4 regions of the Streptomyces sp. NPDC044033 genome follow, and region 2 is predicted to be linked to each of the others. Evidence: riboswitches for the same ligand, from Rfam matches in the RefSeq annotation. Region 2 holds a riboswitch; each other region holds the start of a gene.
The links. Region 2 has a riboswitch for cyclic di-AMP ahead of AC07AB_RS13920 (M23 family metallopeptidase). Riboswitches for the same ligand answer to the same signal wherever they lie in the genome.
Positions count from the first base shown of each region.

Region 1: it holds a riboswitch for cyclic di-AMP, as region 2 does, so the genes downstream of both, AC07AB_RS04135 (M23 family metallopeptidase) here and AC07AB_RS13920 (M23 family metallopeptidase) in region 2, are expected to answer to the same signal.
Region 3: it holds a riboswitch for cyclic di-AMP, as region 2 does, so the genes downstream of both, AC07AB_RS22100 (transglycosylase family protein) here and AC07AB_RS13920 (M23 family metallopeptidase) in region 2, are expected to answer to the same signal.
Region 4: it holds a riboswitch for cyclic di-AMP, as region 2 does, so the genes downstream of both, AC07AB_RS39405 (C40 family peptidase) here and AC07AB_RS13920 (M23 family metallopeptidase) in region 2, are expected to answer to the same signal.

Region 1 is NZ_JBWKFF010000001.1:909,515-916,910, forward strand. Features, by position in the region: gene AC07AB_RS04115 (DUF6227 family protein) at 255-1,046, shown strand; gene AC07AB_RS04120 (cold-shock protein) at 1,229-1,432, shown strand; gene AC07AB_RS04125 (DEAD/DEAH box helicase) at 1,688-3,289, shown strand; gene AC07AB_RS04130 (PP2C family protein-serine/threonine phosphatase) at 3,709-4,893, shown strand; cyclic di-AMP (ydaO/yuaA leader) riboswitch at 5,171-5,316, shown strand; gene AC07AB_RS04135 (M23 family metallopeptidase) at 5,329-6,654, shown strand; gene AC07AB_RS04140 (aldo/keto reductase) at 6,766-7,396, shown strand, end outside.
Region 2 is NZ_JBWKFF010000006.1:202,739-210,134, reverse strand. Features, by position in the region: gene AC07AB_RS13935 (DNA gyrase/topoisomerase IV subunit A) at 1-1,214, opposite strand, end outside; gene AC07AB_RS13930 (M16 family metallopeptidase) at 1,425-2,903, shown strand; gene AC07AB_RS13925 (M16 family metallopeptidase) at 2,927-4,309, shown strand; cyclic di-AMP (ydaO/yuaA leader) riboswitch at 4,584-4,738, shown strand; gene AC07AB_RS13920 (M23 family metallopeptidase) at 4,752-5,558, shown strand; gene AC07AB_RS13915 (GntR family transcriptional regulator) at 5,782-6,501, shown strand; gene AC07AB_RS13910 (HPr family phosphocarrier protein) at 6,842-7,123, opposite strand; gene AC07AB_RS13905 (bifunctional acetate--CoA ligase family protein/GNAT family N-acetyltransferase) at 7,367-7,396, shown strand, end outside.
Region 3 is NZ_JBWKFF010000012.1:156,746-164,141, reverse strand. Features, by position in the region: gene AC07AB_RS22120 (nucleoside triphosphate pyrophosphohydrolase) at 1-927, shown strand, start outside; gene AC07AB_RS22115 (DUF6479 family protein) at 1,380-1,802, shown strand; gene AC07AB_RS22110 (cytochrome P450 family protein) at 2,057-3,310, shown strand; gene AC07AB_RS22105 (LysM peptidoglycan-binding domain-containing protein) at 3,490-4,467, shown strand; cyclic di-AMP (ydaO/yuaA leader) riboswitch at 4,762-4,906, shown strand; gene AC07AB_RS22100 (transglycosylase family protein) at 4,909-5,640, shown strand; gene eno (phosphopyruvate hydratase) at 6,151-7,396, shown strand, end outside.
Region 4 is NZ_JBWKFF010000044.1:14,060-21,455, forward strand. Features, by position in the region: gene AC07AB_RS39395 (M23 family metallopeptidase) at 1-1,400, shown strand, start outside; gene pcrA (DNA helicase PcrA) at 1,547-4,060, opposite strand; cyclic di-AMP (ydaO/yuaA leader) riboswitch at 4,292-4,470, shown strand; gene AC07AB_RS39405 (C40 family peptidase) at 4,479-5,687, shown strand; gene AC07AB_RS39410 (hypothetical protein) at 5,900-6,253, opposite strand; gene AC07AB_RS39415 (C40 family peptidase) at 6,655-7,396, shown strand, end outside.

The sequences.
Region 1 (7,396 bases), on a different contig from region 2:
GGCGCGTGCCGGGGCGGAGCGCGCGACCCGCGTACTGGGCGGGCGGTCGCGCCCGGAATCCCGTCGATACGCCCCCACGCACCGCCCGAACCCCTGCTGACGTGCGGAAGCGGTATCCGCGCGGTACCGGGGCGACGTGGATGCGGAGGCACTTCGGCCGAATCTGGCCCGTGGCGTGTGTTCGCGCCGCTACGGTAAGTGCGCGGGGCCAAGTGCGCGGGGCGGGTTCGGCGAGAGCCGGGAGGTGCGGATTCATGGAGAGCTCGCGAGTGGGCGGGGGCGGCAGCGGGTGCGGGGCGCCCGCGGGGCAGCTGTCGGAGTTGCTGGACCGTGCGCAGAACGGGTTCGAGATCGACGAGCCGGTGCTCGCGCGGCTCGGCACGGCGCTGATGCACCAGGCCGAGCTCCGCTCGTACCGGCAGCGCAACGAGCCGCCCCGGCCGCTGCGGTGCAACACGTACCGGCATGTCTTCCTGCTCGCCGACGGCAGCAGCCTGCTGCTGTACGAGCTGGAGCACGACACCGGCCCCGACGAGCGCTACCTCTACGAGGTGTACGCCGAGGAGGCGGCGCTGGACCGCGCGGAGCGGCGCGTGCACGAGCGGATCGGCGGCAGCGGCCCGGCCTCCGAGGCCGAGGAGCTGCCCGGCTGGCTGGCCGAGGAGCTGCTGCTCGCCATGGTGCCGACGCAGCCGCGCCGGGAGTACGCGGCCGAGGACTCGCCGGACCACGCGCGCCGGCTGCTGCGCCGCGCGGAGAACGCGGACGGGCCCGGCGAGGTCGTCCGCGAGCTGCTCCAGGCCGCTCGGGGGCACCACATCTCGCTGATCACCAAGCCGCGGCGGCGCGGCTGCGGGCGGGACGCGACCTGGTGCCGGTTCTACGAGCACGCCTTTCTGCTGGAGGGCGGCGGCGAGGTCAGCCTCTGGGAGCTGGAGCACAACCTGACCGAGGGCGGCCGGCTGGTCTGCGAGGTCTACCTGGACGAGGCGGAGGCGGAGGTGGCCGCCGACCGGCACGCCCGCGCCCAGGGCGTCGAACTCTGATCCGATTTCCCCTGGGCCCGGCGTGTGGTGCGAGCCGGGCCCAGATCGTGCTACGGTTGTTCGAGTTGCAGTTGTGGTACCCATGAACTCGTGTGCGCCTGACGGTTATGTAGCCGAAGGCGCATTTTTGTTTTTCGCCGGTCTATTCCGGTGTGGGGCCCACCCCATTGAAGGAGATAGACATGGCATCCGGCACCGTGAAGTGGTTCAACTCGGAAAAGGGCTTCGGCTTCATCGAGCAGGACGGCGGCGGCCCCGACGTCTTCGCCCACTACTCGAACATCGCCTCCTCCGGCTTCCGTGAGCTGCTTGAGGGCCAGAAGGTGACCTTCGACGTCACGCAGGGCCAGAAGGGCCTGCAGGCGGAGAACATCGTCGGCGCCTGATCATTTGATCAGACGTATGCACCACGCAATGGGGCCCGCACCGCTGGGTGCGGGCCCCATTGCTGCTCCGCTCCACCGCTGTTCCACCGTTCCAGCGACTCACCACCGCGCCACCGCTCCACAGCCTCACCACCGCTCCACCGCCCAGTTCTCCCCGCACGCCCCGGCTTTTCCGCGCCCGTCCGTCCCGGTACGGGCTTGCGATGCGAAGTCGTTCCTGAGGCGTGCCACCCCATTGAGGGAAGGTCCTCTCGAATGACTCGTTCCGAACGCCCCGCCCGCACGCCCCGCTCCCGCCCGCAGACACCGGCGCGACAGTCCGGCGGCGGCCGGCAGCCCGGCCGCCAGCAGCCGAACCGGCGGCCGGCCGCCTCCGAGGGCGGCGAGTTCGCGATGCCCGTCAGCACCACCCCGGCGCTTCCGCCCGTGGAGGTCTTCGCCGACATGGGCATGCCGAACGGCCTGCTCGCCACGTTGGACCGGGAGGGCGTCACCGAGCCGTTCCCGATCCAGGCCGCCACGCTGCCCAACGCGCTGCACGGCCGGGACGTCCTGGGCCGCGGCCGTACGGGCTCCGGCAAGACCCTCGCCTTCGGCCTGGCGCTGCTGGCCCGTACCGCCGGCCGCCGGGCCGAGTCCAAGCGCCCGCTGGTGCTCGTACTCGTCCCCACCCGCGAGCTCGCGCAGCAGGTCACGGACGCGCTCACGCCGTACGCCACCGCCGTCAACCTGCGGCTGACCACGGTGGTCGGCGGCATGTCGATCGGCCGGCAGGCGAACAGCCTCGCGCGCGGCGCCGAGGTCCTGATCGCCACGCCCGGCCGCCTCGCGGACCTCATCCAGCGCGGTGACTGCGCGCTCGGCGACGTATCCATCACGGTCCTCGACGAGGCCGACCAGATGGCCGACATGGGCTTCCTGCCGCAGGTCACCCGGCTCCTCGACCAGGTGCAGCCGGAGGGCCAGCGGATGCTGTTCTCCGCGACGCTGGACCGCAACGTCGACCGGCTCGTACGCCGCTTCCTGAACGACCCGGTGACACACTCCGTCGACGCGTCCGTCGGCGCGGTCTCCACCATGGAGCACCACCTGCTGCACGTCTCGGACGACGACAAGCGCGACGCCGTGACCCGGATCGCCGCCCGCGAGGGCCGCGTGATCATGTTCGTGGACACCAAGCGCGGCGCCGACCGGCTGGTCAAGCGGCTGCTGGCGAGCGGCGTACGGGCCGCCGCGCTGCACGGCGGCAAGAGCCAGCCGCAGCGCAACCGCACGCTGGACCAGTTCCGTACCGAGCAGGTCACGGCGCTCATCGCGACCAACGTCGCGGCCCGCGGCATCCACATCGACGGCCTCGACCTCGTCGTGAACGTGGACCCGCCCGTCGACCACAAGGACTACCTGCACCGCGGCGGCCGCACGGCGCGCGCCGGCGAGTCCGGCACCGTCGTCACGCTCGTACTGCCGGAGCAGCGGCGTGAGATGACCCGGATGATGGTCACGGCGAAGATCACCCCGCAGGTCGTGAAGGTGGGCCCGGAGGACGCCGAGCTGGCGCGCATCACGGGCGCCCGCGTCCCCAGCGGCGTCCCGGTCGTCATCACTCCGCCGGCCCCGGCGCAGCCCCAGGGCAAGCCGAAGTCGCGGACGTCCCGGCCGGGTACGGGCTCCGGCTCGGGTTCCGGCACCGGCACCGGCGGTCGCAGCCGGGGCAGCCGGGGCGGTCGCGGCCGTACGTACCAGAGCTCGGGCTCGGGCGCGGCCGGCGGCAGTGGACGGAGCGGCGGCGGGCGCGGCGGCAGCGGCGGCGGCAACGGCGGCTCCGGGCGCGGCCGGGGACGGACTCCGGCGGCCTGACGCTTGGCGCTTGAGGCATGGTGCCTGACGCGTGTCACCTGGCATCTGCACCTGCACGCTTGGCGCCTGGCGCTGTTGTGACGCCCTGGGCCCTGGGCACCCCGGATCGGGGTGTCCAGGGCCCGGTCCGTTTCGGGGCGGGGCGCCCGGCGCGCGGCTCGCCGCTTGGGCCGGGGCGCGCGGCCTCCGGCGCGCGCGGCTCTCCTGACTCGTACGCCCGTTCCGATGGCTCGCGCGCTCCCCGTCTCACCACCCTCACCAGCGCCTACGCCCGTGCCGCGCCCCGATCCGCCGTCGACGGCCCCGTTTGACGGGGCGGGTGGCGGTCACCCGATTGGACGAACAGCGGTCGCCGGGACCGGCGTCGACCGGAAGCCTGGGAGGGGCGCCGCGCGGGACGGACCGGTCAGGAGAGAACGGTGGGGAAGCGAGGCCCCGGAGGCCGGGCACGCAGGGGCACGCCCGCACGAGCGCCCGCGCACGGCCTCTCGCGCCGCGGCGCGATCGCGAACCGCCTGGCGCGCTGGGCGCCCGCCGTGCTCATCGTCGGCGGCGTCCTCTTCGACCTCCTGACCCCGCCGAAGTACACCGGGGCCCCCTTCCTCTCGGCCGCTCCGCTGGTCGCGGCCCCGCTCTTCGGGCGGCGCGGCACGGTCGTCACCGCCGTCGCGGCCGTCGCCGCCGCGGCCGGGACCAACGCGTACCACCGTGCGGTGAACTCGTTCGAGTCCGCGACCAAGGTCGCCACGGTCCTGACCGTCGCCGTGCTCGCGCTCGGCATCAACCGCATCGTGCGCCGCAGCGACCAGCAGTTGCGGTCCGCGCGCGGCATCGCGGAGGCGGCCCAGCGGGCCGTGCTGCCGACGCCCCCGGCCCGTATCGGCGAGGGGCTGCGCGTCGCGGCGCGCTATGTGGCGGCGCAGGCGGACGCCCGTATCGGCGGCGATCTGTACGCGGTGCAGGACACCCCGCACGGCGTACGCGTCATCGTCGGCGACGTCCGGGGCAAGGGCCTGGAGGCGGTCGAGGCGGTCGCCGTCGTGATCGGCGCGTTCCGGGAGGCGGCGGAGCAGGAGGCGACCCTCGAAGGGCTCGCGGCCCGCCTGGAGCGGGCGTTGCAGCGGGAGGGGGTGCGCCGGGAGGGGCTGGACCAGTTCGAGGGGTTCACCACGGCCGTACTGGCGGAGGTGGAGGTGGCGGCGTCGGGCGGCGCGGTGCTGCGCATCGTGAACCGCGGCCATCCGCCGCCGCTGCTGCTGTACGCGGACGGCAAGGCCGTGGAGACGTCACCGGAGGTGCCGGCGCTGCCGCTGGGCATGGGCGACCTGGGCGTATGGCCGGACCGGGTGGAGGCGTGGGACTTCCCGGCGGGGACGACGCTGCTGCTGTTCACGGACGGGGTCACGGAGGCCAGGGACGAGCGGGGCGACTTCTACGACCCGCAAGCGCGGCTGAGCGGGCGGCTGTTCGACGGCCCGGACCTGCTGCTGGAGGCGCTCTCCGCGGACGTCGCGCGGCATACGGGCGGGGGGACGTCGGACGACATGGCGTTGCTGGCGATCCGGCGTTGCGGGCGGCGGCCGGCAGGCGAGCACGGTGCGTAGTGGATCTTGATCCCTGCGCATAACGACTGCTGCACGATCGCCGCTGAGGGGTTTCGGCCCGCGCGCCGACTCGACCGCTTTCGCCGACGCGTGTCCATAAAGTCCTCACCAAAGCCTGTGCGGATTACGGGCAACAGCTTGGTATCCGGGTCTCGCTTCTATTAACGTTCGATAACGCAGCGCGGTCGTCACAACCGTCGCAAGAGGCGGCACCGTGCGCCTTCGCCGAATCCCGCAGGCACCAGCAACACCGGCAACACCGTGCGCACCAGCACCATCGGCAACACCGGCGACACGAGGCACCAGGGAACCGGGGAACCACCAACCTTGGGGTGAGTCGGGCGCCTTCGCGAGAAGGGGCCCGTAGGAGACCTTCCTGCTCCGAACCCGTCAGCTAACCCGGTAGGCGAGAAGGAAGGAAAGGAGTGCGCCCCCGTGGCGTCCAACAAGCCTGCCCTCGACGAGCCGACGTATGACCCGTCGTACGCCCCTCCGTATGAGTCCTCGTATGAGCCGTCGTATGAACCTGCCCTCGGCACCTCACTCGGGGCTTCGCCGGGCGCTCCCGGCGGTGCGGAACCCACCTCCGGCCCCGAGACCGGTCTGAGCCCCGGCACTGACCTCGCCACGGATTTCGCCGCGGGTGCCGCCGCGGATTTCGACGCGGACGTAGCCGCGGATTTCGAAGCAGACCCCAACGAGGGCTGGTCGGGCGAGCGGGGGGCGGAGCTGTGGGAGGAGTGGAACCCCACCGAGGACTCCGTGGGCCCGGTCCGCGGCAAGCACCGGGTCGGCAAGCAGCGCGGCGGCACGATGGCCCGTAGCGGAGCGGTGCTCGGCGTCGGCGTCATCGCGGCGGTCGGAGCGGGCGGCATGGCCAGCGCCGAGGACCGTCCGGCGCCCCCGATATCCATGCCCGACCTGGCGCACCTGGCCGACCAGATCAGCGAGTTGCCGGGGAAGCTGCCGGCGGCGAAGGACCTGCCGGGTATCGGCTCACTCGTGGCGGACGACTCCGCCCCGGCCGCCGCGGAGGCCCCCGGCGCGGACCAGCCGCTGTCCGGGCTCGGCCTCTCCGCCGAGGACGCGGCGAACGGCACCGCCAACGCGGGCGAGGCGCTCCGCGCCCGCATCCTCCAGCAGGCCGAGCACCAGCAGTCCCTCGCCGACACCGAGGCGCGCGAGGCCGCCGCCCGGGACGCGGCGGCCAAGGCCGCCGACGAGGCGGCGAAGCGGAAGGCGGAGGCGGCGGCCGAGGAGAAGGCCAAGGAGAAGGCCGAGAAGGCGGCGGCCGAGCGGAAAGCGGCGGAGACGGCGGAGGCCGCCCACAAGAAGGCGGAGGGGGAGCGGCAGGCGAAGCTCGCCACCGCGTACGCGCTGCCCGTCGGCTCGTACACGCTCACCGCCGGATTCGGCCAGTCGGGCGACATGTGGTCGGCCAACCACACCGGGCAGGACTTCGCGGCGCCGACGGGTACGCCGATCAAGGCGGTGCACGGCGGCACGATCACCCAGGCCGGCTGGGCGGGCTCGTACGGCTACCGCACGGTGCTCACCCTGGACGACGGCACTGAGCTGTGGTTCTGCCACCAGTCGTCGATCGCCGTGAACTCCGGCACGGTGCGGACGGGCGATGTCATCGGCCGGGTCGGCGCGACCGGCAATGCCACCGGCCCGCATCTGCACCTGGAGGTGCGGCCGGGCGGGGGCGCGCCCGTGGACCCGATGACATGGCTGCGGGGGCACGGGATGAAGCCGTAACGCCACAAGGGTGTTGGGACGCTTGAGGCCACTGTGGCCACAGTGGCCAAAACGGGACGGATGAATCCATCCATGCCGTTAACGCGCCTGTGCAAGGCGTTAAATGGGCGCATGGCTGAGAAGCGCAAGAAGATCGGGAATCTGTCCGTCCACCCGCTCTGCCTCGGCGGCAACGTCTTCGGCTGGACAGCCGACGAGGCGGAGTCCTTCGCCGTACTGGACGCCTATACGGAGGCGGGCGGCAACTTCATCGACACCGCCGATGTCTACTCCGCGTGGGTCCCCGGAAACTCGGGCGGCGAGTCCGAGACCGTCCTGGGCAACTGGTTCGCCGCGCGCGGCAACCGCGAGGACGTCGTCCTCGCCACCAAGGTCGGCGCGGGCGTCCCGGAGCCCCGGGGCCTGGCGGCCAACGCCATCAAGGCAGGCGTCGAGGAGTCCCTGCGCCGCCTGCGCACCGACTACATCGACCTTTACTACACGCATTACGACGACCCGTCCGTGCCGGTGCCGGAGTTCATCACGGCCCTCGACGAACTGGTGCGGGAGGGCAAGGTCCGCGAGATCGCCGCCTCCAACATCACGGCGGACCGGCTGGCGGAGGCGCTGACCTTCTCCGACGCGGAAGGGCTGGCCAAGTACGTGGCGATCCAGCCCAAGTACAACCTCGTCTCGCGCGATACGTACGAGGGCGACCTGGCCGCGACGGCCGAGAGCCACGGCCTGGCGGCGGTCCCGTACT
Region 2 (7,396 bases):
ATGACCTCGTCGATGTCGATGAGCGCGACCAGCAGCCCCTCGACCAGGTGCAGCCGGTTGCGGCGCTTGGTGCGCCGGAACTCGCTGCGCCGCCGGACCACCTCGAAGCGGTGGTCTACATAGACCTCCAGCAGCTCCTTGAGGCCCAGCGTCAGCGGCTGGCCGTCCACCAGCGCCACATTGTTGATGCCGAAGGACTCCTCCATCGGCGTCAGCTTGTAGAGCTGCTCCAGGACGGCCTCCGGGTTGAAGCCGTTCTTGATCTCGATGACCAGCCGCAGGCCGTGCTCGCGGTCGGTGAGGTCCTTGACGTCCGCGACGCCCTGGAGCTTCTTCGAGCCGACCAGGTCCTTGATCTTGGAGATGACCTTCTCGGGGCCGACCCCGAACGGCAGCTCCGTGACGATCAGGCCCTTGCGGCGCGCCGTCACATTGTCCACCGAGACCGTCGCGCGGATCTTGAAGGTGCCGCGCCCCGTCTCGTAGGCGTCCCGGACCCCGGTCAGCCCCACGATCCGGCCGCCGGTGGGCAGGTCCGGCCCCGGCACGTACTTCATCAGGGTGTCGAGATCGGCACCCGGATGCTTGATCAGGTGCCGGGCGGCGGCGATGACCTCGCCCAGGTTGTGCGGCGGCATGTTCGTCGCCATGCCGACCGCGATGCCGGAGGCGCCGTTGACGAGCAGATTCGGGTAGGCGGCCGGGAGGGCGACCGGCTCCTGCTCGCTGCCGTCGTAGTTCGGCGCGAAGTCGACGGTGTCCTCGTCGATCGAGTCCGTCATCAGCGACGACGCCGCCGCCATCTTCGCCTCGGTGTACCGCATGGCGGCCGGCGGGTCGTCATTGCCGAGCGAGCCGAAGTTGCCGTGCCCGTCGACCAGCGGCACGCGCATCGAGAAGGGCTGCGCCATGCGCACGAGCGCGTCGTAGATCGAGGCGTCGCCGTGCGGGTGGAGCTTGCCCATCACCTCGCCGACGACGCGCGCGCACTTCACGTGCGGGCGCTCCGGGCGCAGGCCCATCTCGTTCATCTGGAAGAGGATGCGGCGGTGCACCGGCTTCAGCCCGTCGCGGGCGTCGGGCAGGGCGCGCGAGTAGATGACCGAGTAGGCGTACTCAAGGTAGGAGCCCTGCATCTCGTCGACGACGTCGATGTCGAGGATGCGCTCCTCGAAGTCGTCCGGCGGCGGGGTCTTCGTGCTGCGGCGGGCCATCGCGGCTGCGGCTCCTTCATATACCGGTGCGGGGTGGTGACGCCGACCATTGTGGACCGCCCCACTGACAACGCCGACCGCGACCCGTCCGTAAGAGCGTTCCTCGACGGGAACTTCGCCAGATGTCAGCGCGCTTGCATACAGTGACAGGACCGATTTGAACGCGGGACATCACGCGGGTCATCACGCAGCGAAGGGACGTACATGCCCATGGGTCACACGGCCACGCAACAGGCCGGCTCCAGCGGCCTGACAGCGACCGAGCACCGCCTGGCCAATGGCCTGAGGGTGGTTCTCTCCGAAGACCACCTGACCCCGGTCGCCGCTGTCTGCCTCTGGTACGACGTCGGTTCCCGCCACGAAGTCAAGGGCCGTACGGGCCTGGCTCACCTCTTCGAGCACCTGATGTTCCAGGGCTCGGCGCAGGTCAAGGGGAACGGCCACTTCGAGCTGGTGCAGGGCGCCGGCGGCTCCCTCAACGGCACCACGAGCTTCGAGCGCACCAACTACTTCGAGACCATGCCGACCCACCAGCTGGAGCTCGCGCTCTGGCTGGAGGCCGACCGGATGGGCTCGCTGCTCACCGCGCTCGACGAAGAGTCCATGGAGAACCAGCGCGACGTCGTCAAGAACGAGCGCCGCCAGCGTTACGACAACGTGCCCTACGGCACGGCGTTCGAGAAGCTGACGGCCATGGTCTACCCCGACGGCCACCCTTACCACCACACCCCCATCGGCTCGATGGCCGACCTGGACGCCGCCTCCCTGGAGGACGCCCGGGCCTTCTTCCGCACGTACTACGCCCCCGGCAACGCGGTCCTCTCGATCGTCGGCGACATCGACACCGAGCAGACCCTCGCCTGGGTCGAGAAGTACTTCGGCACCATCCCCTCGCACGACGGGAAGCAGCCGCCCCGCGACGGGTCCCTGCCCGACGTCATCGGCAGGGAGCTGCGCGAGGTCGTCGAGGAAGAGGTTCCCTCCCGCGCCCTGATGTCCGCCTACCGCCTCCCGCACGACGGCACCCGCGAGGCGGACGCCGTCGACCTGGCCCTGACCGTCCTCGGCGGCGGCGAGTCCTCCCGGCTTCACAACCGCCTGGTCCGCCGGGACCGCACCGCTGTCGCCGCGGGGTTCGGCATGCTGCGCCTCGCGGGCGCGCCCTCCCTGGGCTGGCTGGACGTCAAGACGTCCGGCGGGGTCGAGGTGCCGGACATCGAGTCCGCGGTCGACGAGGAGCTGGCCCGGTTCGCGGCCGAGGGACCGACCGCGGAGGAGATGGAGCGGGCCCAGGCCCAGTTGGAGCGCGAGTGGCTGGACCGGCTCGCCACGGTCAGCGGCCGCGCCGACGAACTGGCCCGGTTCGCCGTGCTGTTCGGCGACCCGCAGCTCGCGCTGTCCGCCGTCGGGCGGGTGCTGGACATCACCGCGGAGGAGGTGCGGGCCGTCGCCAAGGCCCGGCTGCACCCCGAGAACCGCGCGGTCCTCGTCTACGAGCCGACCGAGCCGACCGAGCCCGCGGAGGCCGAGCAGGCCGACGAGGACACGGCGGACGCCGGACCCGGCGAGAACGCCGGAACCACCGCGACCACCGCGACCACCGCGACCACCGCGACCACCGCGACCACCGCGACCACCGCGACCACCGTGAACGCAGCGAACGCCGAAGAGCAGGAGGCGGGCCAGTGAGCGACGCCGTGGCCACCACCACCATGCAGTTCCACCCGCAGCCGCAGCCCGGCACCGCCACTCCGTGGGCCTTCCCGGCCCCCGAGCGCGACCAGCTGCCCAACGGCCTCACCCTGCTGCACTGCCACCGCCCCGGCCAGCAGGTCGTCGCCGTGGAGGTCAACCTCGAAGCGCCGCTGGAGGCCGAACCGGCCGGGCTCGACGGCGTCGCCACGATCATGGCGCGCGCCCTGTCCGAGGGCACCGACAAGCACTCCGCCGAGGACTTCGCCGCCGAGCTGGAGCGCTGCGGCGCCACCCTCGACGCGCACGCCGACCACCCGGGCATCCGCGTCTCGCTGGAGGTCCCGGCCTCCCGGCTGCCCAAGGCGCTCGCCCTGCTCGCCGACGCCCTGCGCGCACCGGCCTTCGCGGACAGCGAGGTCGAGCGGCTCGTGGGCAACCGCCTCGACGAGATCCCGCACGAGCTCGCCAACCCGGCCCGCCGGGCCGCCATGGCGCTCTCCAAGCAGCTCTTCCCCGCGGGCGCCCGCATGTCGCGGCCCCGCCAGGGCACCGAGGAGACCGTCCGGAACATCGACGCCGCGGCCGTACGGGCCTTCTACGAGGCCCACGTGCGGCCCGCCACCGCGACCGCCGTGGTCGTCGGCGACTTCACCGGCGTCGAGCTGGCCCAGGCCCTCGCCGACACGCTCGGCGCGTGGACCGGCGGCACCGCCGAGCCGTACCCGGTGACGCCCATCACCGCCGACGACACCGGCCGGGTGGTCATCGTGGACCGCCCCGGCGCCGTCCAGACCCAGCTGCTCCTCGGCCGGGTCGGCCCCGACCGGCACGACCGCGTCTGGCCCGCCCAGGTCCTCGGCGCGTACTGCCTCGGCGGCACCCTCACCTCGCGCCTGGACCGCGTCCTGCGCGAGGAGAAGGGCTACACCTACGGCGTGCGCTCCTACGCCCAGGTGCTGCGCTCCTCGGAGCCCTCGTCCCTCCAGGGGTCCACAGGCGCCTCGCTGCTGGCCATCAGCGGCTCGGTGGACACCGAGTCCACCGGCCCGGCGCTCGCGGACCTGTGGACCGTGCTGCGGACGCTGGCCGAGGGGGGGCTGACCGACGCCGAGCGCGACGTCGCCGTGCAGAACCTCGTCGGAGTCGCCCCGCTGAGGTACGAGACGGCCGCGGCCGTCGCGGGGACGCTCGCCGACCAGGTCGAGCAGCACCTCCCGGACGACTTCCAGGCCCAGCTGTACGCGCGCCTGGCGGAGACCGGCACGGTGGAGGCCACCGCGGCCGCCGTCAGCGCCTTCCCGGCCGACCGGCTCGTCACGGTCCTCGTCGGCGACGCCGCGGAGATCCAGGGGCCGGTCAAGGCGCTCGGCATCGGAGAGGTGACGGTCGTCACCGGCTGACCGGCTGAGCGGGGGCCCGCTGACGGCCTGACCGGCTGAGCGGAGGACCGCTGACCGGTGCGGCCGGTCGGCGGCGAGGGCCCATAACGGGGCGAGCGGGGCGTGAGGGGTCTACGAGACCCTCACGCCCCGCCGTTTGTCCGGATTATTGGAGAGGTTGCCTGTCTGCTGTGTGGCGTAGGGCACAAAACCCCGGTTCTGTTTGCCGATTGAAAGAAGCCCCGTTTAGCGTCAGGGCGGTTGTCCGTCAGATGTGAGTCGCATCCGCGGCCCCGGGCAACCATCGCCGAGTCCCCAATGGCGTGAGCCAGGGGAGCCGGGGACCCACACGTCCCTGGGGTGAATCGGGCCCCTTCCCGGAGGGATCCGTAGGAGACCTTCCTGCTCCGAACCCGTCAGCTAACCCGGTAGGCGAGAAGGAAGGAAAGGATCAGCCGTACCTATGGCGTTCACCCGTGCCACCGGGAAGCACCGTCGTCCGAGCCGCGCCGTGCGCGTCGGAGCCAACGCGGCGGGGGTCGCGACCCTGGCCGCGACCGGCGTCGTCGCCGGCCTCGCCTCCCCGGCCCTCGCGTCCGGCGGCGACCACACCCCCAAGGTCGAGGACACCGGCCTCACCCAGGTCGTCGGCATGAGCAACGACATGGCCGACAACATCGGCGCCCAGGCCGAGGCCCAGCAGCACGCCGCCGAACAGGCGGCCGCCAAGGCCAAGGCCGCGGCCGTCGCCAAGGCGAAGGCCGCCGAGGCCAAGAAGCGCGCGGACGAGGCCAAGCGGAAGGCCGACGCGGAGCGCGCCGCCAAGGCGAAGGCCGCCCGTGACGAGGAGCGCAAGCGCCTCAACACCTTCGTCCTGCCGGTCGACGGCTCGTACGTCTCCACCGGCTACAAGGCGTCCAGCGGACTGTGGTCCTCCGGCAGCCACACCGGCGTCGACTTCCACGCCGGAACGGGCACCTCCGTGCACGCGGTGGGCGGTGGCACCGTGGTCGAGGCCGGCCCGGGCGGCGCGTACGGCAACAACATCGTCATCAAGATGAACGACGGCACGTACACGCAGTACGGCCACCTCTCCTCCATCGGCGTCTCCGTCGGCCAGACGGTGACCCCGGGCCAGCAGATAGCCCTCTCGGGCGCCACCGGCAACGTCACCGGCCCCCACCTGCACTTCGAGGCCCGTACGTCCCCCGAGTACGGCTCGGACATCGACCCCGTCGCCTACCTGCGCGCGCACGGCGTCGGCCTCTGACCTCGCGCACCCCTTCGCGCACCGAAGGCCCCGGCCCGCCCGGCCGGGGCCTTCGGCATGCGCGGTTCGGCACTTTGGCGTGCGTGCCGCTGGCCGGAAAATAGCCCCGGGACACCGGCGCCGTCGGAAACCGACCGTTCCTGCAATAGAGTCCGCCGGACAGGCGTCAATCGGCCGTAATTCGCGGTGGTTAAGGCGGAGGTTCACCAATGCGGGACCGTATGTGAAGGGCGACGCGGAAGCGGTCCGCGTCCCTCGCGGCATTTCCGCGCACGCGGTCTGCGCGGCGATCCGGGACGACATCGTCTCCGGCGCCCACCCGCCCGGCGGCCGCCTCATCGAGGGGCTGCTGGCGAGCCGCTACGGCGTCTCCAGGGTGCCCGTGCGCGAGGCGCTGCGCACCCTGGAGTCCGAGGGGTTCGTGACCACCCGCCGGCACGCGGGGGCGTGTGTCGCGCAGCCCACCGAGGAGGAGGCCGCCGACCTTCTCGAAGCGCGCGCCCTACTGGAGCCGCTGGGCGCCGCGCGGGCCGCGCAACGGCGTTCCGAGGCCCATCTGAAGGTGTTGCGCGGGCTGGTGCGGCTCGGTCAGGAGAGGGCGCGGCGCGGGCAGTCCGCCGAGTTGCGGCCGCTGGGAGAATGGTTCGACCAGACGCTTGCCGGGGCCTGCGGCAGCCCGAGCCTGACCGCGCTCCTCACCCAGCTGCGGCGCAAGATCGCCTGGGTGTACGCGGCGGAGTCGCCCGCGCGGGCCGTGGAGGCGTGGCAGGTGCGCGGCGCGATCGTGGAGGCCGTTGCCCGGGGCGACGTGGAGCGGGCACGGGCGGCCGCCGCCGCGCGCGCCGAGCGCGTGCTGGCCGAATACCGGGCGCGCCGCCCGCTGCACACGAACGGTGTGAGGACTTCGAAACATTCCGTAAACGAAAAGAGCGTCCGCTCCTGACGGCGAACGCGTATGGGGCGGGCGGAATTCTCGACGCCTGCCCGGGCCGGTTCCGGCGGGTTTCGCGGCGAAATGCCGGCAGAAGGGGCCGTACGGAAATGCTGGGTAGAGAAGGGCCCGGTGCAGAACAGATCCGTACAGAAGGGCCCGGTGCAGAACAGGCCCGTACAGAAGGGCCCGGTGCGCAGGGGCCCGCCTTGCGCAAACGGACCCGCCTGCCCAAACGGACCCGCCTTGCCCAAACGGACCCGCACAGGAACGCCGCCTGCCAAAGAGCCGCGGCGACCGTAATCGGTCACCGCGGCCCGTCGCGCGGCCGTGCCGCGCCGGTGAACCCGAATCAGACGGTCTCCGGGAGCTCCTCAAGCCCCTCGGTGACCAGCTTCGCCAGACGGTCGAGCGCGGCCTCGGCGTCATCGGCCTCGGAGGCGAGAACGATCTCCTCGCCGCCCTGGGCGCCCAGGCCCAGCACCGCGAGCATGGAGGCGGCGTTGACCGGGTTGCCGTCGGCCTTGGCGATCGTCACGGGGACGCCCGAGGCGGTCGCGGCACGGACGAAGATCGACGCGGGGCGGGCGTGCAGCCCCTCGGCCCAGCCGACGGTGACGCGGCGCTCAACCATGGTGTTGCCCTTCAAGTCGTCATTGGTTGTCTAGACCAGTCTCTCACGGTGCCCCGGTCGCTCCTGCGGTGACGTCCGGCGCCGTGCCGCCCCCTGTTCCATCTTGCATGGTCCGCCCTGCCCGCCTTCACCCGCCTTCACCTGCCGTGCTCCCTCGCCCGCCCGGCTCTCCGTCCACCTTGCCCCGACCCACCGGTGAACGCGAGCGGAGGTCCTGTCAGTGCCCGGTCGTACGCTGGCTCCATGCACACGCCGTCGGAGCACGCCGCGTAC
Region 3 (7,396 bases), on a different contig from region 2:
CACCGGGTCGCACCCGGTCTGCTGTCCTGGCCCGCCTGGCAGGTGCTGCGCGCCGCCGACCGGGTGCTGTGCGCCGACCCCGGCCACCCGCAGCTGCCGTATCTGCGGGAGGCCGGCGTCGAGGCCGAGCAGGCGGCGGCGGACGCCCACGAGCTGGTCGGCTACTGCCTGGACGGTGGACGTACCGCCGTGGTCATCACCTCCGCCGAGGGCGAGTCGGCGCTCACCGCCGGGCTCGCCCGGCTCGCGGGCTCCGGCCGGGAGCGGATGCCCGCGCTGGAGCTCCTGCCCGGCTCGTACGACCTGCCGGGCGCGCGCCTGCTCGACCTGGTGCAGGTCATGGACCGGATCCGCCGAGCCTGCCCCTGGAGCGGGGTCCGCACGCACGAGGACCTCGCGAAGTACGCGGTGGAGGAGACATACGAACTGCTCGAAGCAATCGAGGAAGGAGACAGGGAAGCGGTTCGCGAGGAACTGGGCGATGTGCTGCTCCAGGTCGTCTTCCACGCGCGTATCGCCCAGGACGACCCGGACGAGCCGTTCGCCATCGACGATGTCGCGGGCACCATCGTCGACAAGCTCATCCACCGGCACCCGCACGTCTTCGGCGCGGAGACCGCCGAGAGCCCCGAAGACGTCAAGGCGCACTGGACGCGGACGAAGGCGATCGAAAAGCAGCGCGACTCCGTCACCGAGGGCGTACCGCTCGGCCAGCCCGCCCTCGCGCTCGTCGCCAAGCTCGCCTCCCGGGCCCGCAGCGCTGGGCTCGATGTCGAGGTGCCGGCCGGCCCCGGCGTCGGGTACGAGCTGCTGGCGCTCGCCGTACGGGCCGAGGGGGAAGGGACGGAACCGGAGACGGCGTTGCGCGCGGCCGCCCGTACCTACCGCGACGCGATCCGCGCCACGGAGCCCGCCCCCACCGACTAGCCCGCCCCCACCGACTAGCCCGTCCCCACCGACCACGTCCGTCTCCGCCGACTAGCCCGTTTCCGCCGACTGCGTCCGTCTCCGCCTCCCCGTCGACTGAGCATGCCTCCAGGGACCGAGCGCGGGGCCAGCCCTACCCGCGGACTACGCAGCGGGCCTGCCCTGCCCCGCCTTGCTCCGCCCTGCCGGGCCGCTTTACCGGTACCCCCCCTCGGCCGCGCACTCTCGTGGGGCATGGGCAGCCCCGCCCGTAGGCCGACCTGCCCGGCCCCCCCCGCCCCTACGCTGTCCGTCCTCCACGCCCGTGCGGCGGGCCGCCACCCATCAGCCCCTCGGCCGTGCGGCGGTGCCCTCGACCACCAGCTGCTCTGTCGCCCCTCCAGCCACGTGCCCGTACACCCGTTCGGCCTAGGGGGCGACATGTCCGGGCGATCGAGGGGTACCCCAGTGCCATGCACACAGAGCTCTTTCTTCTCGCCGCCGACAATGGTCTGCGCGGAGGCATCGCACCGCTGGCCGTCGGCATCGTCGTCGTGGCCCTGTTGATCGGGGCCGTCGCTTACGGGCGCAAGCGTCGCGAGCGTGAGCCCGCTCCGCCGCAGGAGCCCCAGGAGCGCTCCGGTTCGTGGCAGACCCCGGAGGAGCAGAGCGGCCCCATCCCCGCTGATCACGGCCCGGGCCACGACGGGGAGCGCGATGCGCTCGGCTACGTCAAGGAGGGCCGCGCCACCGACGAGCTGGCTCAGGACGGGCACCGCTATCTGCCGCACGAGCTGACGGATCCGGACAGTCACAGCGACCCGGATCAGAAGCCGCGCAAGTGGAACGAAGGGGGCAGCGGCGGCTTCGGCAGCGGGGGCGGCGGCCATACGTGACAGCCACACCTGACGGTCGTACGTGACGGCCATATGTAACGGCCGTGCGCGACAGCCGTACGTGGTGACGGCCGTGCGCGGCGGCCGTACGTGACAGCCCCTAAGCGAAGGCCACGCGTAGCGGCCGTACACGACGGCCATGCGCAACAGCCATGCGCAACAGCCGTGCGCAGCGGTCGCCCCTACCAGCCGTCCGTCCGGGCGTCCGGGCTGCCCCTCGTCCGTCCGGCCGTGGGCTCCTATAGCGTCGTGGGGTGCACGACGAGACCGCCGACGCCCCCGTTCCCGCCCTCTTCAGCTGGGAATTCGCCGCTGACCCCTACCCCGCGTACGCCTGGCTGCGCGAGCACGCGCCCGTGCGCCGTACCGAGCTGCCCAGCGGGGTCGAAGCCTGGCTCGTCACCCGTTACGCGGACGCCCGCCAGGCGCTCGCCGACGGGCGGCTGTCGAAGAACCCCGTGCACCACTCCGAGGCCGCGCACGGCAAGGGCAAGATCGGCATCCCGGGCGAACGCAGCGCCAACCTGATGACGCATCTGCTGAACATCGACCCGCCGGACCACACGCGGCTGCGGCGCCTGGTCTCGAAGGCGTTCACGCCGCGCCGGGTCGCGGAGTTCGCGCCCCGCGTGCAGGAGCTGACGGACCACCTCATCGACGGCTTCTGCGAGAAGGGGACGGCGGACCTCATCCACGAGTTCGCCTTTCCGCTCCCCATCTACGCGATCTGCGACCTGCTGGGCGTGCCCCGCGAGGACCAGGACGACTTCCGCGACTGGGTGGGCATGATGATCCGGCACGGCGGCGGGCCGCGCGGCGGGGTGGCCCGTTCCGTCAAGAAGATGCGTACGTATCTGGCGGAGCTGATCCACCGTAAGCGTTCGGATCTCGGCGACGACCTGATCTCGGGCCTGATCCGGGCCTCCGACCACGGTGAGCACCTCAGCGAGAACGAGGCCGCCGCGATGGCGTTCATCCTGCTCTTCGCCGGGTTCGAGACCACCGTCAACCTCATCGGCAACGGTACGTACGCGCTGCTGCGCAACCCCGGTCAGCGCGAGCGGCTCCAGCGGGCCCTGGAGGCGGGTGACGAGAGCCTGCTCGCCACCGGTGTCGAGGAACTGCTGCGCTACGACGGCCCGGTGGAGCTGGCGACCTGGCGGTTCGCCACCGAGCCCATGACCCTGGGCGGGCAGCGGATCGCCACGGGCGAACCGGTACTCGTCGTACTGGCTGCCGCGGACCGTGACCCGGAGCGGTTCGCCGACCCGGACACCCTCGATCTCTCGCGCAGTGACAATCAGCACCTCGGATACGGGCACGGCGTCCACTACTGCGTGGGCGCGCCGCTCGCCAGGCTGGAGGGCCGGGCGGCCCTCGCGACCCTGCTGCGCCGCCTGCCCGACCTGCGCCTCGCGGCGGACCCGGAGGAGTTGCGATGGCGCGGCGGACTCATCATGCGCGGACTGCGCACGCTGCCCGTGGAGTTCACGCCCCACCAGAAGTGACGAAGCGTCAATCGGCGTGACCTCCGCGTGACCTCGGCTACATCGGCTTGTGACTCCTTGGGTGCGTCGCTATCTTCAACCGACAACTCAGCTGCCACACGAGAGGCAACCGCATGCGTACCGGGAACGGTCGACACCGTCGCCCCCGTCAGGTCCCCGCCATCGTCGTAGCAGCGGGGGTGACGGGCGCCGGAATCGCCATGCCGCTGCTCGCGGCCACCGGCGCGAACGCCGCGGACGCCGCGACCTGGGACCGCGTCGCCCAGTGCGAGAGCGGCGGGACATGGAGCGCCAACGCCGGGAACGACTTCTACGGCGGGCTCCAGCTGTCGCAGTCGACGTGGAATCTGTACGGGGGCACGACGTACGCGCCGAGCCCCGACCTGGCCAGCCGGGCCCAGCAGATAGCCGTGGCCCAGAAGATCCTGGAGGACCAGGGCACCAAGCCGTGGTCGGGGTGCGCGGTCAGCTCCGGCCTTACGCGCGGCGGCGCGTCGCCGGGCGTGGACCCGGGCAGCGGTCAGGCGCCGTCCTCCTCGGAGCCCAGTTCCCACTCGCCCGCGCCGTCCCATACCTCTACCTCCGAGCCGTCCAAGAGACCCTCGGACGACGGCAAGGACTCGGACGACGGCAAGGGCTCGGGCAAGGCCGACCCGGGCAAGACCGACCCGAGCGCCACACCCGGCGAGAAGGGCTCCGGCGCGGCGGACTCGGACGGCTCCGGCCCGACCGAGATCCCCGAGCCCGGCGGGAAGCCCTCTCAGGAGCCCTCCAGCACCCCTTCCAAGGCCCCTGAGCCCTCCACCGACCCCACGCCCTCCACGACGGGGACGCCGACGCCCAGCGAGGGCCGGCACCGCGGCGGCTCCGATGGGGGGCAGAGCGGAAGCAAGGGGGACGAAGGCGCGAGCTCCGCGCACGACGACACCGGGCGGAGCGGCGGCGGGCGGCACGCGTCGCGCGGCGGGGAGTCGTCCCGTACGTCCCAACAGGCCCTCCGCGACTACACGGTGCAGTCGGGAGACAGTCTCTCGGTGATCGCGGAGAAGCACTCCGTCTCCGGCGGGTGGAATGCCCTCTACGAACGCAACCACGGCACCGTGGGAAGCGATCCAGATCTTATTTTCCCTGGTCAGAAGCTTGACCTCGGAAAATGAGAGCGACGGCACGGGCGGTATGTCCGTTCCGGGGGAAAGTGAGACATGGGTCTCGTTGACAGTCACGCGTTTCTCGTCTGCCCGATCTTTCCCTACCGTCTCTCACCTGCGGAAATGCGATGTTTCTGTGGGTAAGTAGAGGCAACTGCCGCCAGGAGGGGGGGTTTGAACCCTCCTGGGCAGTGTGTTTAACGTCGTCACCGCTCGCCACCGTGAGCACCACGATCGCCACGCCGAATCCTGCCGGCGGTCGGGGGAATCGTCGCGCAAGCGCCGTAGGCAGGAGCGGGGGAACCAGGTAGGCCGCCGGAACGGCCCGTCGACACCGACGGGGACCGGGACGGCTAGGGGTGAAGCCCCGTGTGCTCCGGCACGCGAGGCCGGGCAGCTCACAGCCCGAACCCGACAGCTCACCTCGTAGGCGTCGGTGAGGAAACCAACATGCTTATCTCCAAGGGCAAGCACCGCCGTCCGTCCAAGGCCGTCCGTGTCGCCACGCTCGCCGGTGTCGCCGGTGCCGCGGTCGCCGTCCCGCTGATGGGCGCCACCTCCGCCTCCGCCGCCTCCGTCCACACCTGGGACCAGGTCGCGCAGTGCGAGTCCGGTGGTAACTGGTCGATCAACACCGGCAACAGCTACTACGGCGGCCTGCAGTTCAGTAACTCCAGCTGGGCCGCCGCGGGTGGCACCCAGTACGCCCCGCGCGCCGACCTGGCCACCAAGGGCCAGCAGATCGCCACCGCCGAGAAGCTGCTCGCCATGCAGGGCCCGGGCGCCTGGTCCTGCGCCGGCGCCGGCAACCTGACCTCCGGTGGTCCCTCCGCCGGCGTCGACACCGGCTCCAGCAGCCGCAGCACGCAGCACGCGGACCGCAGCGAGCGCCAGGCCGCGCCGAAGCAGCAGGCCCCGAAGCAGGCCGCGCCGAAGCAGCAGGCTCCGAAGCAGCAGGCCCCCAAGCAGGCCGCGCCGAAGCCCGCCGCCCCGCAGCCCGCCGCCCCGAAGTCCATCCAGAAGGGCGACGGCGAGTACAAGGTCAAGTCCGGCGACACCCTCGGCAAGATCGCCAAGGAGCACGGCGTCAAGGGCGGCTGGGAGAAGCTGTACAACCTGAACAAGGGCATCGTCTCCGACGCCAACCTGATCTACCCGGGTCAGCAGCTCCACCTGGGCTGATCCGTCTCCCCGGGACGGCTTCACCGCCGTCCCAGTCTCTCCGCTCATGAGAGACCGCCCCGCTCCGGCGCGCCATCCCCCCGATTGCGCCGTAGCGGGGCACTCGCATATCCGGGGCGGGTAACCGGGGCGGGGGCGCTACCGGGCCCCACCGCCCCCGCGAGGGGCGCACCGGCCCGCCCCTGCCGCGGGGCCACCTCTCAGGCCCTCTCGGGTCACCTTGGGCATCCTCAGGCCACCTCAGCCCTCTCGGACCGCCTCAAGCCACCTCGGGTGAGGGCCCGCCGTTCTCGGGCGAGGACTCCCGGCGCGCTTCCCCGCACCCCCCCACCCCCGCCGCGTCCAGTGCCCGCCCCCGTTCCCCGTCCGGCGAACATCATCACCATTCATCCTCTGATCTGGCTCTTTAGCCCATTTTTCCGTTCGGAGACAGGGCTGCGCGCGGGCGGATGCCCCCCGGCCCGTTAGGCTCGGGGTGCAGAAACCAGTCACCCCATGAAGGAGACATTCGTGCCGTCCATCGACGTCGTCGTAGCTCGCGAGATCCTCGACTCGCGAGGCAACCCCACGGTCGAGGTCGAGGTCGGCCTCGACGACGGCTCCACGGGCCGTGCCGCCGTGCCGTCCGGCGCCTCCACCGGTGCCTTCGAGGCGCTGGAGCTGCGTGACGGCGACCGCAACCGTTACCAGGGCAAGGGCGTCGAGAAGGCCGTCCTCGCCGTCATCGAGCAGATCGGCCCGGAGCTCGTCGGCTACGACGCCACCGAGCAGCGCCTGATCGACCAGGCGATGTTCGACCTGGACGCCACCGCCGACAAGTCCTCGCTCGGCGCCAACGCCATCCTCGGCGTCTCCCTCGCCGTCGCGCACGCCGCCTCCGAGGCGTCCGACCTGCCGCTCTTCCGCTACCTCGGCGGCCCGAACGCGCACCTGCTGCCGGTCCCGATGATGAACATCCTCAACGGCGGCTCGCACGCCGACTCCAACGTGGACATCCAGGAGTTCATGATCGCGCCGATCGGCGCGGAGTCCTTCTCCGAGGCGCTGCGCTGGGGCGCGGAGGTCTACCACACGCTCAAGGGCGTGCTGAAGGAGCGCGGCCTGTCCACCGGCCTCGGCGACGAGGGCGGCTTCGCCCCGAACCTGGGCTCGAACCGCGAGGCGCTCGACCTCATCGTGGAGGCCATCAAGCAGGCCGGTTACGCGCCCGGCCAGGACATCGCGCTCGCGCTCGACGTCGCCGCCTCCGAGTTCTACAAGGACGGCGTCTACGCCTTCGAGGGCCAGGACCGCTCCGCCGCGCAGATGACGGAGTACTACGAGGAGCTCGTCGCCTCGTACCCGCTGGTCTCCATCGAGGACCCGCTGTACGAGGACGACTGGGCGGGCTGGAAGGTCCTCACCGACAAGCTGGGCGAGAAGGTCCAGATCGTCGGCGACGACCTGTTCGTCACCAACCCGGAGCGCCTCGGCCGCGGCATCGAGGAGGGCGCCGCCAACGCCCTGCTGGTCAAGGTCAACCAGATCGGTTCGCTGACCGAGACCCTCGACGCCGTCGAGCTGGCCCAGCGCAACGGCTTCAAGTGCATGATGTCCCACCGCTCCGGCGAGACCGAGGACGTCACCATCGCCGACCTGGCCGTCGCCACCAACTGCGGCCAGATCAAGACCGGTGCCCCGGCCCGCTCCGAGCGCGTCGCCAAGTACAACCAGCTGCTGCGCATCGAGGAGATCCTCGACGACGCGGCGGTCTACG
Region 4 (7,396 bases), on a different contig from region 2:
GGCACGCCGCCGGTCAGTGGGACACCGGCGCCCACACCCAGACCTGGGACACCGGCCTTTACGCGGCGAACGGGCTGCACGAGCAGCAGACCGGGCAGTGGGACACGGCGACGTGGGGCGGCACGGGCGCGTACGGCGAGAGTGGCGCCACGGGGTCGTACGAGGTGTACGGCACCACCGGTTCGTACAACACCATCGGCGGCGCTGTCGGCTGCCCCACTGACCAGTGGGGCAACGCGGATCAGTGGAACACCGGCGGCCACACCCAGACCTGGGACACCAGCGCCTACGCGACCGTCGACGAGACGCCGCACGAACGACCCGGCGAACGGCCGCACGAGGCCGGCCCGGGCCCCGAGCCCGAACCCGCGCTCGGCCACGGAGCCGAGTTCGACCACCACGGCAGCGAGCGCGAACCCGCGCCGGAGTCCGCCCACGGCCGCACCGCCGAAGCCGACTTCGCAGCGGAGCCCTCGGCGCACGAGCCGCCCGTGAACGAGTCGTCGGAGTACGAGTCGTCGAAACACGAGCCGTCCCCGCACGAAACGGCGGAATTCGAGTCGTTGGGGTTCGAGCCGTCCGCGGCTCCCTCAGCCCCCTCCACCGGCCCCTCCCCGCTGGCCGGCTCCCGCCGTGACGGAGGAAGCCGCGGCCGGCGCCGCGGCGCCCCCGCCCGTACCGGCTACCGCCCCCGCCGCTCCGCGCTCCTGACCATCGCCGTCCCCTCCGTCGCCGCCATCGGGGTCGCCGGAATCGCCGCGGCCAGCGTCACCGGGAGTGGCGGCGACACGAAGAACACCGAGGCGTCGGCGCCCGATCCGGCCACCGTCAAGCCGTCCGCGGCCAACAGCAAGCTGGACACCCAGCTCGCCGGGGTCAGCAGGGACGCCGACGACTTCGCCGACCGCGCCAGCCGCACCCAGCAGCGCATCGACCTCAAGGCCCGCCAGGTCGCGGCAAAGAAACGAAAAGCCGATGAAGCGGCCCGTAAAGAGGCCGAGCGTCCGAAAATCCTGCTGCCGGTGAAGCAGAAAGGGCTCAGCGCCTACTTCGGGCAGGCGGGCGTCAACTGGATGTCCGTGCATACGGGCATCGACTTTCCGGTCGGTTATGGCACCCCCGTGATGGCAGCGACCGACGGGACCGTACGCACGCAGTACAACATCGCCTACGGCAATATGGCCATGGTGACCTCTCCCGACGGCACCGAGACCTGGTACTGCCATCTGAGCAGCAACAAGATCCGGTCCGGCACGGTCAAGGCCGGCGACGTCATCGCCTACTCCGGCAGCTCGGGCAACTCCACCGGCCCGCACATGCACTTCGAGGTACGGCCCGGCAGCGGCGCGGCCATCGACCCGCTGCCGTGGCTGCGTTCCCACGGCCTCGACCCGACGTAAGAGACGTAAGAGCGGTAGGCCCACCGTTTGTAGGGGCGGAAGTCCCGATGCAGGAGCCCGAAGGCCCGGTACGGCGGCCCGATTTCGGCAACGGGCCGCCCCCGCCCTGCGGCAACGGGCCGGGGCCGCCCGCCGCCCCGCCGCCGCTACAACTTCTCGACCGGCGCGTACCGCAGCAGCAGCCGCTTCGGCTTCGGCTCGCCGAAGTCGACCGTCGCCTCCGCGTTGTCCCCGCTGCCCTTGACCGTCACGACCGTGCCCAGCCCGAACGAGTCGTGCGTGACCCGGTCCCCGACCGCCAGCTGGACCACCGGCCGGTCGCCCGCGCGACGCGTCGCGAAGCCGCTCGGGCCGGCCTTGGAGCGCGACGAGGAGAGCGAGGACATGATCCCGCCACCGGAACCGCCGGAGCCGCCCGACCGGCCGGAGCCGATGGCCGCCCCCATCGACGCCGAAGGCGTCGCGGGACCGGTCCGCTTCCACTGCACGTACTCCTCGGGGATCTCCTCCAGGAAGCGGGAGGCCGGGTTGTAGGACGGCTGGCCCCACGCGCTGCGCATCGTCGACCGGGTCAGGTACAGCCGCTCGCGCGCGCGGGTGATGCCCACATAGGCGAGTCGCCGCTCCTCCTCCAACTCCTTGACCTGGCCGAGCGCGCGCATGTGCGGGAAGACGCCGTCCTCCAGGCCCGTCAGGAAGACGACCGGGAACTCCAGGCCCTTCGCCGTGTGCAGCGTCATCAGCGTGACGACCCCGCTGCCGTCGCCGTCCTCGTCCGGGATCTGGTCGGAGTCGGCGACCAGGGCCACCTTCTCCAGGAAGTCCGCCAGCGTGCCGGGGTTCTCCTCGTCGCGCTCCTGCTCGAACTCCAGGGCCACGGCGGCCAGTTCCTGGAGGTTCTCGATGCGGGTCTCGTCCTGCGGGTCGGTGGACGCCTGGAGCTCGGCGAGGTAGCCCGTACGCTCCAGGACCGCTTCCAGTACGGTCGCGGGCCCGGCCCCGGACTCGACGACCGTGCGCAGCTCCTCCATGAGGACGTTGAAGCGCTTGACGGCGTTGGCGGAGCGGGCCGCCATGCCGTACGCCTCCTCGACGCGCCGCAGGGCCTGCGGGAAGGAGATCTTCTCGCGCAGCGACAGCGCGTCGATCATCGCCTCGGCGCGGTCGCCGATGCCGCGCTTGGGGACGTTGAGGATGCGGCGCAGCGGGACGGTGTCCTCGGGGTTGGCGAGGACGCGCAGGTAGGCGAGGACGTCGCGGACCTCCTTGCGCTCGTAGAAGCGCACGCCGCCGACGACCTTGTAGGGCAGCCCGACCCGGATGAGGATTTCCTCGAAGACACGGGACTGGGCGTTGGTGCGGTAGAAGATGGCGACGTCGCCGGCTTTGGCGTCACCCGCGTCGGTGAGCCGGTCGATCTCGTCGGCGACGAACTGGGCCTCGTCGTGCTCGGTGTCGGCGACGTAGCCGGTGATGGTGGCTCCGGCCCCGGCCTCGGTCCACAGGTTCTTGGGGCGGCGGTTCTCGTTGCGCTCGATGACGGCGTTGGCGGCGCTGAGGATGGTCTGGGTGGAGCGGTAGTTCTGCTCCAGCAGGATCGTCGTCGCGTCCGGGTAGTCCTCCTCGAACTGGAGGATGTTGCGGATGGTGGCGCCCCGGAACGCGTAGATCGACTGGTCGGCGTCGCCCACGACGCACACCTCGGCGGCGGGGACCTCTTCCGTGCCGGTCCCCACCAGCTCGCGCACGAGCGTGTACTGCGCGTGGTTGGTGTCCTGGTACTCGTCGACCAGCACGTGCCGGAAGCGGCGCCGGTAGTGGTCGGCGACGTCCGGGAACGCCTGGAGCAGGTGGACCGTCGTCATGATGATGTCGTCGAAGTCGAGGGCGTTCGCCTCGCGCAGCCGCGCCTGGTACATCGCGTACGCCTCGGCGAGCATCTTCTCGAAGCCGTCGGCAGCCTGACCGGCGAACTCCTCCTCGTCGATCAGCTCGTTCTTCAGGTTCGAGACCTTGGCGCTGAAGGACTTGGGCGGGAAGCGCTTCGGATCGAGGTCCAGGTCCCGGCAGACCAGCGCCATCAGCCGCTTCGAGTCGGCGGCGTCGTAGATCGAGAAGGATGAGGTGAAGCCGAGCTTCTTCGACTCGCGGCGCAGGATCCGCACACAGGCGCTGTGGAAGGTCAGCACCCACATCGCGTTGGCCCGGGGGCCCACGAGGTCGCCGACGCGCTCCTTCATCTCGCCCGCGGCCTTGTTGGTGAAGGTGATCGCGAGGATCTGGCCGGGGTGCACGCCCCGCGCGCCCAGCAGATGCGCGATCCGGTGCGTCAGCACGCGCGTCTTGCCGGAGCCGGCGCCGGCGACGATCAGCAGCGGCCCGCCGCTGTGCACCACCGCGGCGCGCTGCTCCTCGTTGAGCCCCTCCAGCAGCGCGGAGGGGTCGATGACGGGCCGCGGCGCGCCGTCCCGGTAGTACGCGTCGCGCGCCCCGGAGCCCTGCCCCGCGCCCGGGCCGGCCCGCTGTACGGGCGCGTCGAAGGCGCCCCCGAAGAGATCGTCCGGCACCGGCTCGGGTGCGGAGTCCTCGGGCGGCGGCGGGGTCTCCTCGCCCGAAGGTTCGAGGTCCGCCAGGAAGCTGTCGTCAAAGAGGCTGCTCATCGCCCACCGAGTCTAGGCCGCCCCACTGACACCCGGCCCCGGGTCGGGGAAGTACGGGCGGAAAGTCGCCGCCGAGGGGCGGGGACCGGCGGGAACGGCCGCGCGCGCGGCGAAAGGCTAAAGTCACGGAACGGTTCCGGCATATCGAACATCAGCCTTCACAGCGGCCCCGCACGTTGGCTACGGTGCTCGCTCAGGCAGCCCGTTTCCCCGCCGACGCCCCGTCTGCACGGGCCGCCAACGCCGAGTCCGGCCGCGCCGCGAGGCGCCCGGAGCCGGGGACCCACACGCAACACCGGGGTGAATCGGTCCATACGCGTGCATACCGCGCCCGTACGGACCGTAGGGCATAAACCTTCCCTTCCGCCCGAACCCGACAGCTAACCCGGTAGGCGGTCCACGGAAGGAGTCGCCTCCCTTGGCGTCGCACCGCAAGCCTCGCAGGTCCGGGTACGGGCTGCTCGACACGCCCGCCCGCCGCCGCACCGCCGTCGGCCTCACGACGGCGGCGCTGGCCTCCGTCACCCTGCTCTCCCAGAGCGCCAGCGCCTCCCCCGGCCGCCCCACGGCCCCGAAACCCTCCGTCGAGGACGTCCAGCGCCATGTGGACACCCTGTACCGGCAGGCGGGCACGGCCACGCAGGAGTACAACGCCGCCAAGGAGCGCACGGACGCGCAGAACAGCAAGGCCGACAAGCTGCTCGACGATGTGGCCCGGCGCACCGGGAAGCTCAATGACGCGCGGCGCGCGCTCGGGGCGTACGCGGCGGCGCAGTACCGCGACGTCGGCATGAGCCAGACCGCGAACCTGCTGTTCGCCGCCGACCCGCAGAGCTACTTCGACCAGACGCATCTGATGGACCGGATGACGGGCCGGCAGGAGCGGGCCGTCCAGGAGTTCCGTACGCAGCGGAAGGCGGCGGCCAAGGACCGGGGCGAGGCGGTACGGAGCCTGGCCGCGCTCACCGATTCGCAGAAGCAGCTGAGGGCGAAGAAGGAGACGGTCCAGGGCAAGCTCGGCGAGGCGCGGGAGCTGCTGTCGAAGCTGACGGCCGAGGAGAAGGCGCGCCTGGCCGCGATCGAGAAGAAGAAGGAGGCGGCGGCCAAGAAGAAGGCCGACGAGCTGGCGAAGCGCCAGGCCGAGAAGCGGCACCAGGAGGAGGCCGCACAGGGCGGCAGTGGTGGCAGCGGTGGTGGCGGCAGCGGCAAGGGGCAGGGCTCGAACGAGGGCCACAAGGGAGGCGGCACCGACTCCGGTGCCCCCACCGGGGCGCACTCCGCCAAGGCCGAGAAGGCGATCGCCTTTGCTCGCGCACAGATGGGCAAGCCGTACGTGTGGGGCGCCACCGGACCCAATTCGTACGACTGCTCAGGGCTGACGCAGGCGGCGTGGAAGGCGGCCGGGGTCGACCTGCCGCGCACCACCTGGGACCAGGTGAAGACCGGCACCCGGGTCGCCACGGATGATCTCCAGCCGGGTGACCTGGTCTTCTTCTATGACGACATCAGCCATGTCGGCATGTACATAGGCGACGGAAAGATGATCCACGCGCCGAAGCCGGGGGCGAGCGTGCGGGTGGAGTCGATCTTCTACATGCCGATCTATGGGAGCGTGCGCCCGGCGTAGCGGAGGCCGCTTACGCTCCGGATCCTGGTGCACTTAGGCTCCGGGGCTCGGTCCGCTTACGCTCCGGAGCCCAGCCTGCTCACGCCCCGGAGCACGGTCCGCTCACGCCCCGGGGCTCGATCCGCTCACGCCGCCCCGGGCCTCCGGGTGAGGAGCCTCCGGGTGAGGAGCCCCCGGGTGAGGAGCCCCCGGGCCCCCGGGGCCCGGAGCGCTCACGTCCACAGCAGCGCGATGAAGATGTTGGCGACCGTCAGGGCGCCCACGATGCCGAAGACGGGCGCTTCCACCTTCTCGTCGTCCCGCTTCACATAGACCAGGCCGAGGATCACGACCAGGAACGCCAGTTTGACGCCGATCTTGACGGTGTTGAGCGAGTAGTCCTCGGCCTGGTTGAGGCCGACCAGCGCGACGCCCGTCACCAGCATGGTCAGCGCGCCGTGCAGCATCGCCGGGACCATGCGCGCCTCGCCCTTGCCCATGGCCTTCATCTGGGTGAGAAAGCCGCCGAGCAGGGCCGCGATGCCGATGATGTGCAGGCCGACGACGGCGTGAATCAGTACGTCCATGAGGCCCGACAGTATCCGGGGCCATATCACCCGTCGGCAGTCAGGTCTGCCTCATTCGCCGCTTCGATCAGGGGCGGCCGAAAACTTCCCGTACGAGCGCGAGTGGTCCGATCGCTCGCGGTCACCGTGCGAACGGTTTCATCCAATATCGGTCATCCACGCGCATTCCCGTGACGGTCGGGCCTAGCGTCCTGCCCCAGGTGACCGGCTCCCCACCGTCGCCGCCAGAGCGAGCGGGCCCCGCCAGGGCCCGTACCGCGCTCGAACGGCGACCGTCGGCCACCGCGCCGAGAAATCCCGGCGGCGGCCCGCCCCCTATACGGGCCGCCGCCGGGCCGGCCGCGACGAACCGCGCCAGGACACGCACGACATGAAGGCACCGGAAGGAAGTGACGGCCCCCGTGGCCTCGCACCGAAAGCCCAAACGCCACCGCCCGTACGCGCTCACCGGCAGCACCGCACGCACCGCGGCGACCCTCGCCCTGGCGGGCGCCGCCACCGGCACCGCGCTGGAAGGCACCGGGCACGCCGCGCCCCGGCTCACCACGGCCCAGGTCAAGACCCAGGTGGACCGCTACTACCAGGAGGCGGAAGCGGCCACCGAGCGGTACAACGGCGCGAAGGAGAAAGCGCGCGCCGCGCAGGACTCGCTGGACGCGCTGCGCGACGAGGCCGCCCGCAAGACGGAGGGGCTCAACTCGGCCCGTAACGCGCTGGGGGCGTACGCCGCGGCGCAGTACCGCGACGGCGGCCTGTCTCCCACGATCCGGCTCGCGCTCTCCTCCTCCCCCGGCCAGTACCTGGACCGCGCCTCGCTCGCCGACCACATGGCGGGGCGACAGGCCGCCGCCGTGGACCGCGTCGAACGCGAACTGCTCGGGGTGCGGCAGGTACGGGCCAGCGCCGACGCCCAACTGGCCCGTCTCAAGGACTCCCAGGACGAATTGGGCGTGCACAAACGATCCGTCGAGGGGAAACTGGACGCCGCCAAGCGGCTCCTCGACGGGCTCACGGCCGAGCAGCGCGTGAGCGTGCAGGACGACGCGGGCGGGGATGGGGGTGGAGGCGGGGACACGGGTGCCGTCGCCGCGGCGCTCGCCGGTACGGGTACAGGTACGGGTACGGGCCGGGGTGCGGCCGTAC